DNA from 4 places in the Martelella soudanensis genome. Region 4 is predicted to be linked to each of the others. Evidence: riboswitches for the same ligand, from Rfam matches in the RefSeq annotation. Region 4 holds a riboswitch; each other region holds the start of a gene.
What was found. Region 4 has a riboswitch for thiamine pyrophosphate ahead of HQ843_RS10830 (ABC transporter permease). Riboswitches for the same ligand answer to the same signal wherever they lie in the genome.

Region 1: another riboswitch for thiamine pyrophosphate. It lies ahead of thiM (hydroxyethylthiazole kinase); the one in region 4 lies ahead of HQ843_RS10830 (ABC transporter permease).
Region 2: another riboswitch for thiamine pyrophosphate. It lies ahead of HQ843_RS11960 (TRAP transporter large permease); the one in region 4 lies ahead of HQ843_RS10830 (ABC transporter permease).
Region 3: another riboswitch for thiamine pyrophosphate. It lies ahead of thiB (thiamine ABC transporter substrate binding subunit); the one in region 4 lies ahead of HQ843_RS10830 (ABC transporter permease).

Annotation. Positions count from the first base shown of each region.
Region 1 is NZ_CP054861.1:4,592,277-4,594,473, reverse strand. It holds gene thiE (thiamine phosphate synthase) at 1-47, opposite strand, end outside; gene thiM (hydroxyethylthiazole kinase) at 44-838, opposite strand; TPP riboswitch at 891-985, opposite strand; gene HQ843_RS21920 (CoA-acylating methylmalonate-semialdehyde dehydrogenase) at 1,038-2,197, opposite strand, start outside.
Region 2 is NZ_CP054861.1:2,509,474-2,511,670, reverse strand. It holds gene HQ843_RS11960 (TRAP transporter large permease) at 1-1,423, opposite strand, end outside; TPP riboswitch at 1,550-1,652, opposite strand; gene HQ843_RS11955 (lytic murein transglycosylase) at 1,776-2,197, opposite strand, start outside.
Region 3 is NZ_CP054861.1:1,309,623-1,311,819, forward strand. It holds gene HQ843_RS06315 (FKBP-type peptidyl-prolyl cis-trans isomerase) at 253-690, opposite strand; TPP riboswitch at 919-1,017, shown strand; gene thiB (thiamine ABC transporter substrate binding subunit) at 1,056-2,066, shown strand.
Region 4 is NZ_CP054861.1:2,257,904-2,260,100, reverse strand. It holds gene HQ843_RS10835 (sugar porter family MFS transporter) at 1-450, opposite strand, end outside; TPP riboswitch at 677-780, shown strand; gene HQ843_RS10830 (ABC transporter permease) at 847-1,602, shown strand; gene HQ843_RS10825 (ABC transporter substrate-binding protein) at 1,636-2,197, shown strand, end outside.

The DNA.
Region 1 (2,197 bases), 2.3 Mb from region 4:
CAAAGTTCCGGATCGAGGACGAGATAGAGGGAAAGGTCGAAGTTCATGGCAATTCGATCTCCGCTTCGAGGGCAAGCGTGTCGGGCGTCACGGCGGCGAGCGCATCGAGGAAATGGACCTGGAACGAGCCGGGGCCTTCCGCCTTTCCATGCGCGCGTCGCCCCGCGACGCCGTAATGGGCGAGCGCTGCGACCGTCGCTTCGAAGGCATCCTCGCGCCATGCCCCGGCATAGCCGCCGACAAGCGCCGTCAGCGCGCAGCCGAGCGCCGTGACCCGCGGCATCAGGGCAGAGCCGCCGCCGATGCGGGCGCAGCGTTCGCCGTCGGTCACGAAATCGCGCTCCCCGGTGACGGCCACGACCATGTTGCGCTCACGGGCGAGCGCTTTCGCGGTCTCTTCGGCGGCCGCCACGCTGTCGCCGGCATCGACCCCCTTGCCGGCGCTGGTGGCGCCTGAGAACGCGAGGATTTCAGAGGCATTGCCGCGCAGGATCGTCGGGCCGAGGCCGAGAATTTCGAGCGCTGACCTGGCCCGGAAGCCGGTGGCGAAATGGGCGACGGGATCCAGCACCCAGGGCGTGTTGTTGCGGTTGGCGGTCTCGGCCGCGGCCTTCATGCCGGCGAGCCAGTCTGGCGAAAGCGTACCGATATTGATGGTGACGGCGGAAGCGATTCCGGCGAATTCGCCGGCCTCCTCCTTCGCGTGGACCATCGCCGGAGAAGCGCCTGCGGCCAGCAGCACATTGGCGGCGATATTCATCGCCACGTAATTGGTGATGCATTGCGTGAGCGGCGCTTCAGCGCGCATCTTCTGAAGAATGGCAGCAATATCAACCATCGGCTTCCTCCTTGCTTTGGCGGAGAAACCAGACGGGCCGGAGGGACGAAGCTCGCGAACCCGAGTGACTCCCTCCGCCGGTATGATCCGGATCAGGTTCCAAGGGTTCATCTCAGCCGGCTTTCGCCGACGCCCCTGTCGCTCTTGTTGGCCGCTATATAGCAGAAAAACGCCGCCCGGTAAGGGGCGGCGCGGTATTTTACTTCATCGTCGGCATCGAGAATTCCGCGCCGGCGCGGATGCCCTTGGGCCAGCGCTGGGTGATGGTCTTCAGGCGGGTGTAGAAGCGAACGCCTTCCGGCCCGTGCATGTGGTGGTCGCCGAACAGCGAGGCCTTCCAGCCGCCGAAGGAGTGGAACGCCATCGGAACCGGGATCGGCACATTGACGCCGACCATGCCGACCCTGATCTTGTGGGCGAATTCGCGGGCGGCATCGCCGTCGCGGGTGAAGATCGCGGTGCCATTGCCGAATTCATGGTCGTTGATCCACTGGGCGGCCTCGTCATAGCTCCTGGCGCGGGCGACCGAGAGGACCGGGCCGAAAATCTCTTCCTTGTAGATCTTCATGTCGGTCGTGACCTTGTCGAACAGGGTTGCGCCGATGAAATAACCGTTCTCGTAGCCCTGCAGCTTCAGGCCGCGGCCATCGACCACCAGTTCCGCGCCTTCTTCGACGCCCGAATCGATGTAGCCGTTCACGCGTTCGAATGCCGCCGCCGTCACCAGCGGGCCCATATCGGCTTCCGGATCGGTGCCGGGGCCGACCTTGAGGGCTGCAATCCGGGGTTTGAGTTTGTCGATCAGCCGGTCCGCCGTCTCGTCGCCGACCGGCACGGCCACCGAGATTGCCATGCAGCGCTCGCCGGCGGAACCGAAGGCCGCGCCCATCAGCGCATCTGCCGCCTGGTCCATGTCGGCATCGGGCATCACGATCATGTGGTTCTTGGCCCCGCCGAGCGCCTGGCAGCGTTTGCCGTTGGCGGTCGCGGTGGTGTAGATGTAGCGCGCGATCGGGGTCGAGCCTACGAAGGAAACGGCTTCGATATCCGGATCGGTCAGCAGCGCGTCGACGGCCTCCTTGTCGCCCTGGACGACGTTGAAGACGCCATCGGGCAGGCCCGCTTCCTTCAGCCACGCGGCAATCAGCAGCGAGGCGGAGGGATCGCGTTCGGACGGCTTCAGCACGAAGCAGTTGCCCGCCGCAAGCGCGATCGGGAACATCCACATCGGCACCATCGCCGGGAAGTTGAACGGCGTGATGCCGGCAACGACGCCGAGCGGCTGGCGGATCGCATAGCTGTCGACCCCGGTGCCGACATTTTCGGTGTATTCGCTCTTCAGAAGCTGCGGGGCGGCGG
Region 2 (2,197 bases), 250 kb from region 4:
CGATCAGCAGGCCGATCGCCGCCGCCTCGGCGGCCGACTGGCGGAAGGCCGCGACAAGGCTCCCCCCGGAGCGGCGGGACAGCACAGCCAGAATGAGCGCGTACATGGCCGCCAGCGCCGCCGCCTCCGTGGTCGTGACGATGCCCAGGCGAATGCCGAACACCACGATCAGGCCGAGACCGAAGGCCGGCAGGGCCGCGATCCCGGCACGCTTGCGCATGGTTGCCGAAGCCGGCGGCCCGCCGCTCGCGGCGGCCATCGCAAATCTTATGGCGACGGCGAGAAAAGCGGCCATCAGCAGGCCGGCAAACAGCCCGCCGACGAGCAGCGCGCCAACCGGAAGATTGGTCGCCGTCGCCAGTATGAGAAAGGCGATCGATGGGGGAATGACATTGTCGAGAACGGAGGACGCGGCGACAAGCGCCCCGGCGCGGGCGGGCGGATAGCCGTGACGCACCAGTTCGGGATGGAACGTCGAGGCGGAAAACGCGGCATTGGCAACGGAGGAGCCGGATGCTCCTGAAAACAGAACGCCGGTCAACAGCGTCGTCTGCGCCAGCCCGCCACGATAATGGCCGACCAGCGAAGCCGCGAATGTGACGAGTTTGCCGGCCGCGCCCGACAGTTTCAGGAACGCGCCCGCGAGGAGAAAGAAAGGGATCGCCAGCAACAGGAATTTAGACATTCCGGCAACGCTATTGACGATGATCGCCTGTTCCGTCTGCAGCGCCCCGAAGGCGATTGCGATATAGGACGATGCCAGAAAGACATGGGCGAGCGGCGCGCCCGCCAGCAAGCCGAGAGAGGCGGCAACCACCAGCGGCAGGCTTGCCGGCAGCCCGGCGTCGATTGCAAGTCGGCCGACCGCCCCATAGACAACGCCGCCGAAGATGAGGGCGAGAAGCAGGGGCCAACCGGCGGACCGCTCCAGCCGGCGCAGGCACAGCAGCGCGAGCAGCCCCAGACCGCCGAAGGCGGGAAAGGTGAAGCGGACCCATTCCGGCAGCCCGAGCGTCGGCGACATGCCGCCAAGCCCGAGGCTCGCGCCGATGCCGCCGACGAGGAGGATCAGCCCGGCGACAACGCTGACGCCGTCGGCCACGACGCGCAGCATCCCGGACGCGCGACCGGACAAGCGCTTTGCGAGACCGTCGAACCGCATCGACAGCGGACCGGAGAAGGTCAATGGCAGGCCCGCGGAAATCAGACCGATGTTCAGCCAGATGCCGAGATCCTCCATGCCGATGACGCCGGTGTGAAAGACATAGCGCAGGCAGACGCCGGCCATGACAAGTGCCAGCATCGCCATCAGGATAACCGCGGCGAGCAGACCGAGGGCGGTTTCCAGCCCGTCCGCAAGCCGTCCGGCCGCGCGACGGGTGACCGTTGCAGCCCGGGTCACGGCCGGCACGGCCTGACGCATGAACGGTCGCCCAGACGGCGGCGCCATTGGCGGCCTGCGGTTCTCATCGGGAGGCAAGGCTTCATGGTGCGATCTCCAGGATGTTGCAATCACGGAGACCGGCGGAGAAGAGAAACACAATGGCGAAGCGGCCAAATTTTCCGTTCCTACGCCGGCATGACCCGGATCAGGTTCAAGGGTCCGGCTCAGCGCCGTCTCAGCATCGCATGATGCACCCCTCGGAATAGTCAGGTTTTGTCCGCCTTTCAGGCCTCTGTCAATGGCATGGCGCGTACGCGATGCCCGGCGGCGGGAATTTCGGGAGCCCGCGATATCCGGAAAAGCCTGTCGGGTACACTCTGTCGGCGCGGGCTCACTGAAGCCTGAGCAGCAGAGCCATCGACGGTTCGCCCGTGACGTTCAGCCCGTTCTGCCGCTGGTAGGCGGCGATCGCCGCGCGGGTCTGGTCGCCGAATACGCCGTCGACGGCGCCGGCATCGTAGCCCGCCGCCGCAAGCCGCGATTGCAGCTGTTTGCGCTGATCGGCGGTGAAACCATAACCGTCTGCGGGGAAACCGCCCCTCAGCGGGCCCGCGCCCGCAATACGGTCGGCGAGATATGCCACGCCCAACGCATAATTGGTGGAATTGTTATAGCGCTTGATGACGTTGAAATTCGGCCCCACGACAAAGACCGGGCCGCCGGGCTGGGGCTGTATCCTGGTGGTTGCGGCGGCGGCGCCCGGCGAGCCCTCCTCGCCGCCCCAGGGCTGGCCTTTCCGCCAACCGGAGCGGG
Region 3 (2,197 bases), 950 kb from region 4:
CACAAACGAGGCAAACCCGTTTCGGTTCCATCACTGAAAGGAAATAGTTTCGATCGATAAAGACGTCTTTCCGGGAATCCGGCATGGGTATGGCTCACCAAAAAGGGCTGACACACGGCGTTGCGTACCAGCCCATTATTAGCAAAGCCATTCAGCCAAAGAATGGCAAAATCATGGCAGGTTGCCACCTTCGCGCCGCAATATTTTCACATAGTTCGAAAACCGCGCGGCAGCGTTGATCAGGGACCCCGATCAGGCGGCCTTCACGATCTCGACCAGTTCGACCGCGAAGTTCAGGTCCTGGCCCGCCAGCGGATGATTGGCATCGACCGTGACTTCCCGCTCCTCGACCCTAGTGACGATCAGCGGCACGGTCTGGCCATCGGGCGTGCGCGCCTGAAGCTGCATGCCGGGGGCGACCTCGACCTCCTGCGGCATCGCGGAGCGCGGTACGACCTGCACCTTCTGCGGGTCGTGGGGGCCGTAGGCTTCGGTGGAGGCCACCTTCACATCGCGATTGTCTCCGACGGCCATGCCGGCGATCTCGCGGTCGAGGCCGGGGATGATCTGGCCGGCGCCCACGGTGAATTCCAGCGGCTGGCGGCCATCGGAACTGTCAAAGGTCGAACCGTCATTGAGGGTTCCGGTGTAGTGAATACGAACGGTATCGCCCGTTTTGGCTTCTGTCATTTCGTGTGCTCCTTCCTTTTGAACACTGCACGCTGGCCGCGATCGGCCGCGCCGTTTCCCGTTTCCAGAGTGCTTTCGCCCCTGAAGGATGAGCCGACACGCTTTGTTTTCGCATGACGACCGGCTTGGCATCCGGCAGGCCGGACCCGCTCTTTACCTAGTGCGTTTGAGCCGATTTTTCAAATCATGCGCCTCTTGAAATGCCGGGAGCGCCGCGATAGGTGTTGATGAGCTCTAACGGGGTGCGATTTTCGCTGAGAGGCCTGAGGCCAACCCGAAGAACCTGATCCGGCTAGCACCGGCGGAGGGATTAGAGGCGCAGGACGCCGTTTTCCCCTTCAGTCACGGAACACAAAGGAGGCGTCATGATCCATCGCTCAGCCATCGCAATTCTGGCGCTCGCAGCCCTTCCGGCCCTGCCGGCGGCAGCCCAGGAGGGCAAGGTCCTCACCGTCTACACCTATGAAAGCTTCAATGCCGAATGGGGGCCCGGACCGCTGGTGAAGGCGGCCTTCGAGAAGACCTGCGGCTGCACGCTGAAATTCGTCAGCGTCCAGGATGGCGTCGCCCTTCTCAACCGGCTGAAGCTTGAGGGGCAGTCGAGCCCGGCCGACATCGTTCTCGGCCTCGACAACAACCTGATCCACGAGGCGAAGGAAACCGGCTTTTTCGCAGACTCCGGGGTCTCGACCGAGAATACCGAAATTCCCGGCGGTTTTTCCGACGAAGTGTTCGTGCCCTTCGATTACGGCTGGTTCGACATCGTCTATGACACCGAAAGCATCGACGCGCCGCCGACCACGCTCGACGAACTGGTCAACGGACCCGCCGGCGAGAAGCTGGTGATCGAGGACCCGCGCACCTCCACGCCCGGGCTCGGCATGCTGCTGTGGATGAAATCGGTCTATGGCGATGACGCCGCCCAGCAGTGGAAAAAACTCTCCGACCGGATCCTGACGGTCGCGCCGGGCTGGTCGGAGGCCTACGGGCTGTTTACCAGCGGCGAGGCGCCGATGGTGCTGTCCTACACCACCTCGCCGGCCTATCACGAGATCGCCGAGGGCAGCGATCGCTACAAGGCGATCGATTTCAAGGACGGGCTCTATATCCAGATCGAGGTCGCCGGCATGACCGCCATGGCCGATGATCCCGCGCTTGCGAAATCCTTCCTCGAATTCATCCTGACCCCCGGTTTTCAGGACGCGATCCCGACCCATAACTGGATGATGCCGGCAGCCGCCACCACCGATCCGCTGCCCGCCGCCTTCGCGGATGCGGTCAAGCCCGAAAAGACCCTGCAATTTTCACCGGACGTGGTCGCCGAAAACCGTCAGAAATGGATCGATGAATGGCTGAACGCCATGAGCGCGCGGTGAGTGCGGCTGTTTCCGTCTCAAGCTTCGGGCAGCGCCGCGACACACGGCCGCGCCGCATAGCCCCCCAATCTTCTCGCCCCGGAGGGGAGAGATGTCGCGACAGCGACAGTGAGGGGCGAGTCCATCCCCGC
Region 4 (2,197 bases):
GGCCGCGTCCGACATGTAGGACACCATGATGCCGATGGTGATCATCAGTTGGAAGGCCGAGACGATGGTGCCGCGAATGCGCGCCGGCGCGACCTCGGCCAGAAACATCGGCGCGGTCATCGCCGAGGCGCCGATGCCGACGCCTATCACGAGGCGGGCAAGGGTCAGGACATACTGGTTGAAGGCAAGCGCGGAGATCAGCGAGCCGACCAGAAAGATGATCGCTCCCAGGATCAGCATCGGCTTGCGTCCGTACCGATCGGTGGTGATCATGGCAAGGATGGTGCCTGCGACCGCGCCGAGCGGTACGGCAGAGGTGATCACGCCTTCCATGAAGGCCGACACCGTGAAATCCTGCTTGATGAACGGCAACGCGCCGGAAATCACGCCCTGGTCGAAACCGAAGAGCATGCCGAACAGCGCTGCCACAATGACGATGGCGATTAACATCGAGTTTCCTCCGCTCTGACGGCAGATCCTGACTGTCGCCGCCCCTTACGCATATGGCCCTGTTTGTTAACCGCGGCTGAAAAACCGCGGCCGGCCTTGAACCACAAGTTGAAAATGGAAACCGCCCCCCTTGTCAAATCCTTTCGGGCTTTGGTCGGTATATTAGCGGGCACTTCCGTCTATGCCGCCGTGGCTCTTGACCTCCGCCCCCCGCGCGGCATAGATAGCCTCATCCGAGGGGTGTGTTTTTAAAACACTGAGATGGCCGATGGCCGAACCCTTGAACCTGATCCGGGTTATGCCGGCGTAGGAACGGAGTTTGGTCTTGAGCGACACGCCCAGAAAATCAGCCTCTATTGACGCCTCCGCTGCCCGGCCATGCCGGGGAGAGCGGGATTGAAGCGTACCCTTTCGGCTGTTCTCACCTTTTTGACGATCGTGATCGGGCTCCTTGCGCTTTGGCAGGCGATCATCGTTCTCGGCGACCTGCCGCGCTATATCCTGCCGCCGCCGCTCGCCGTGCTCGCAAAGATCGGCACCGCCCATGCCATGCTGCTTGAAGAGGCGCTGGTGACGCTCAGGGAAATCCTGGCGGGTTTTGCGATCGGCGCTGTCTTCGGCGCGGCGGCGGCCATTTTGATATCGGCCTTTCCCCGGATCGGCCGTTTCATCTGGCCCGTGCTGGTGGTGCTGCAATCCTTTCCCGTGTTCGTGATCGCGCCGATGCTGGTGCTCTGGTTCGGCTTCGGCATCGCTTCCAAGGTGGTGATGACGACGATCATCGTGTTCTTCCCCGTCGCCTCCAGTTTCGCCGACGGACTGCGGCGCACCGATCCGGAAGTGGTGGCAGCGGCAAGGCTCGATGGCGCCGGGCATTTCGAGATGCTGCGCTTCATCCGCCTGCCGCTGGCGCTGCCCCAGCTGTTTTCCGGCCTCAGGATCGCGGCCCCGCTGGCCCCGCTTGGCGCCGTCGTCGGCGAATGGGTGGGCTCTGCCGGCGGGCTCGGCTTTCTCATGGTCCAGGCCAATGCCCGCATGCAGACCGAAACCGTGTTCGCCGCCATGCTGATCCTGGCGCTCGAAGCCGTGCTGTTTCGAAAGGCGGTGGATCTCGCCGCTCCCTTCTTCACCCGCTGGTCGCATGAGGATTGAGCGGCCGGCTCGAACATATAGGAGAATGACATGCTGAAGAAATTCGCGCTCGCCGCAGCCCTTGCCGTTGCGCAGGGTCTTGCGCCGGGACTGGCAAGTGCCGCCGACAAACTCGACGTGATCCTGGAATGGTATGTGAACCCTGACCACGCGCCGCTGGTGATTGCCGCAGAGAACGGCTATTTCGCCGATCAGGGGCTCGACGTTGAACTGCTCCCGCCGTCCGACCCTTCCATGGTGCCGCGCATGGTGGCGGCCGGCAAGGTCGATATCGGCATTCACTACCAGCCCAACCTCTATCTCGATCATGAGGCCGGCATCGATATCGTCCGCTTCGGCACACTCGTCTCGACCCCGCTCAACACGCTGACGGTGCTTTCGGACGGGCCGATCAAGTCCGTTGCCGACCTGAAGGGCGGGAAGATCGGCTTTTCGGTCGCGGGCATCGAGGACGCGGTCGTGGCCACGATGCTTGAAAACGCCGGCCTTGCCAAAGACGACATCACCCTCATCAACGTCAATTTCGCGCTCACCCAGTCGCTGCTTTCCGGGCAGGTCGACGCGACCATCGGCTCATTCCGCAACATCGAACTGC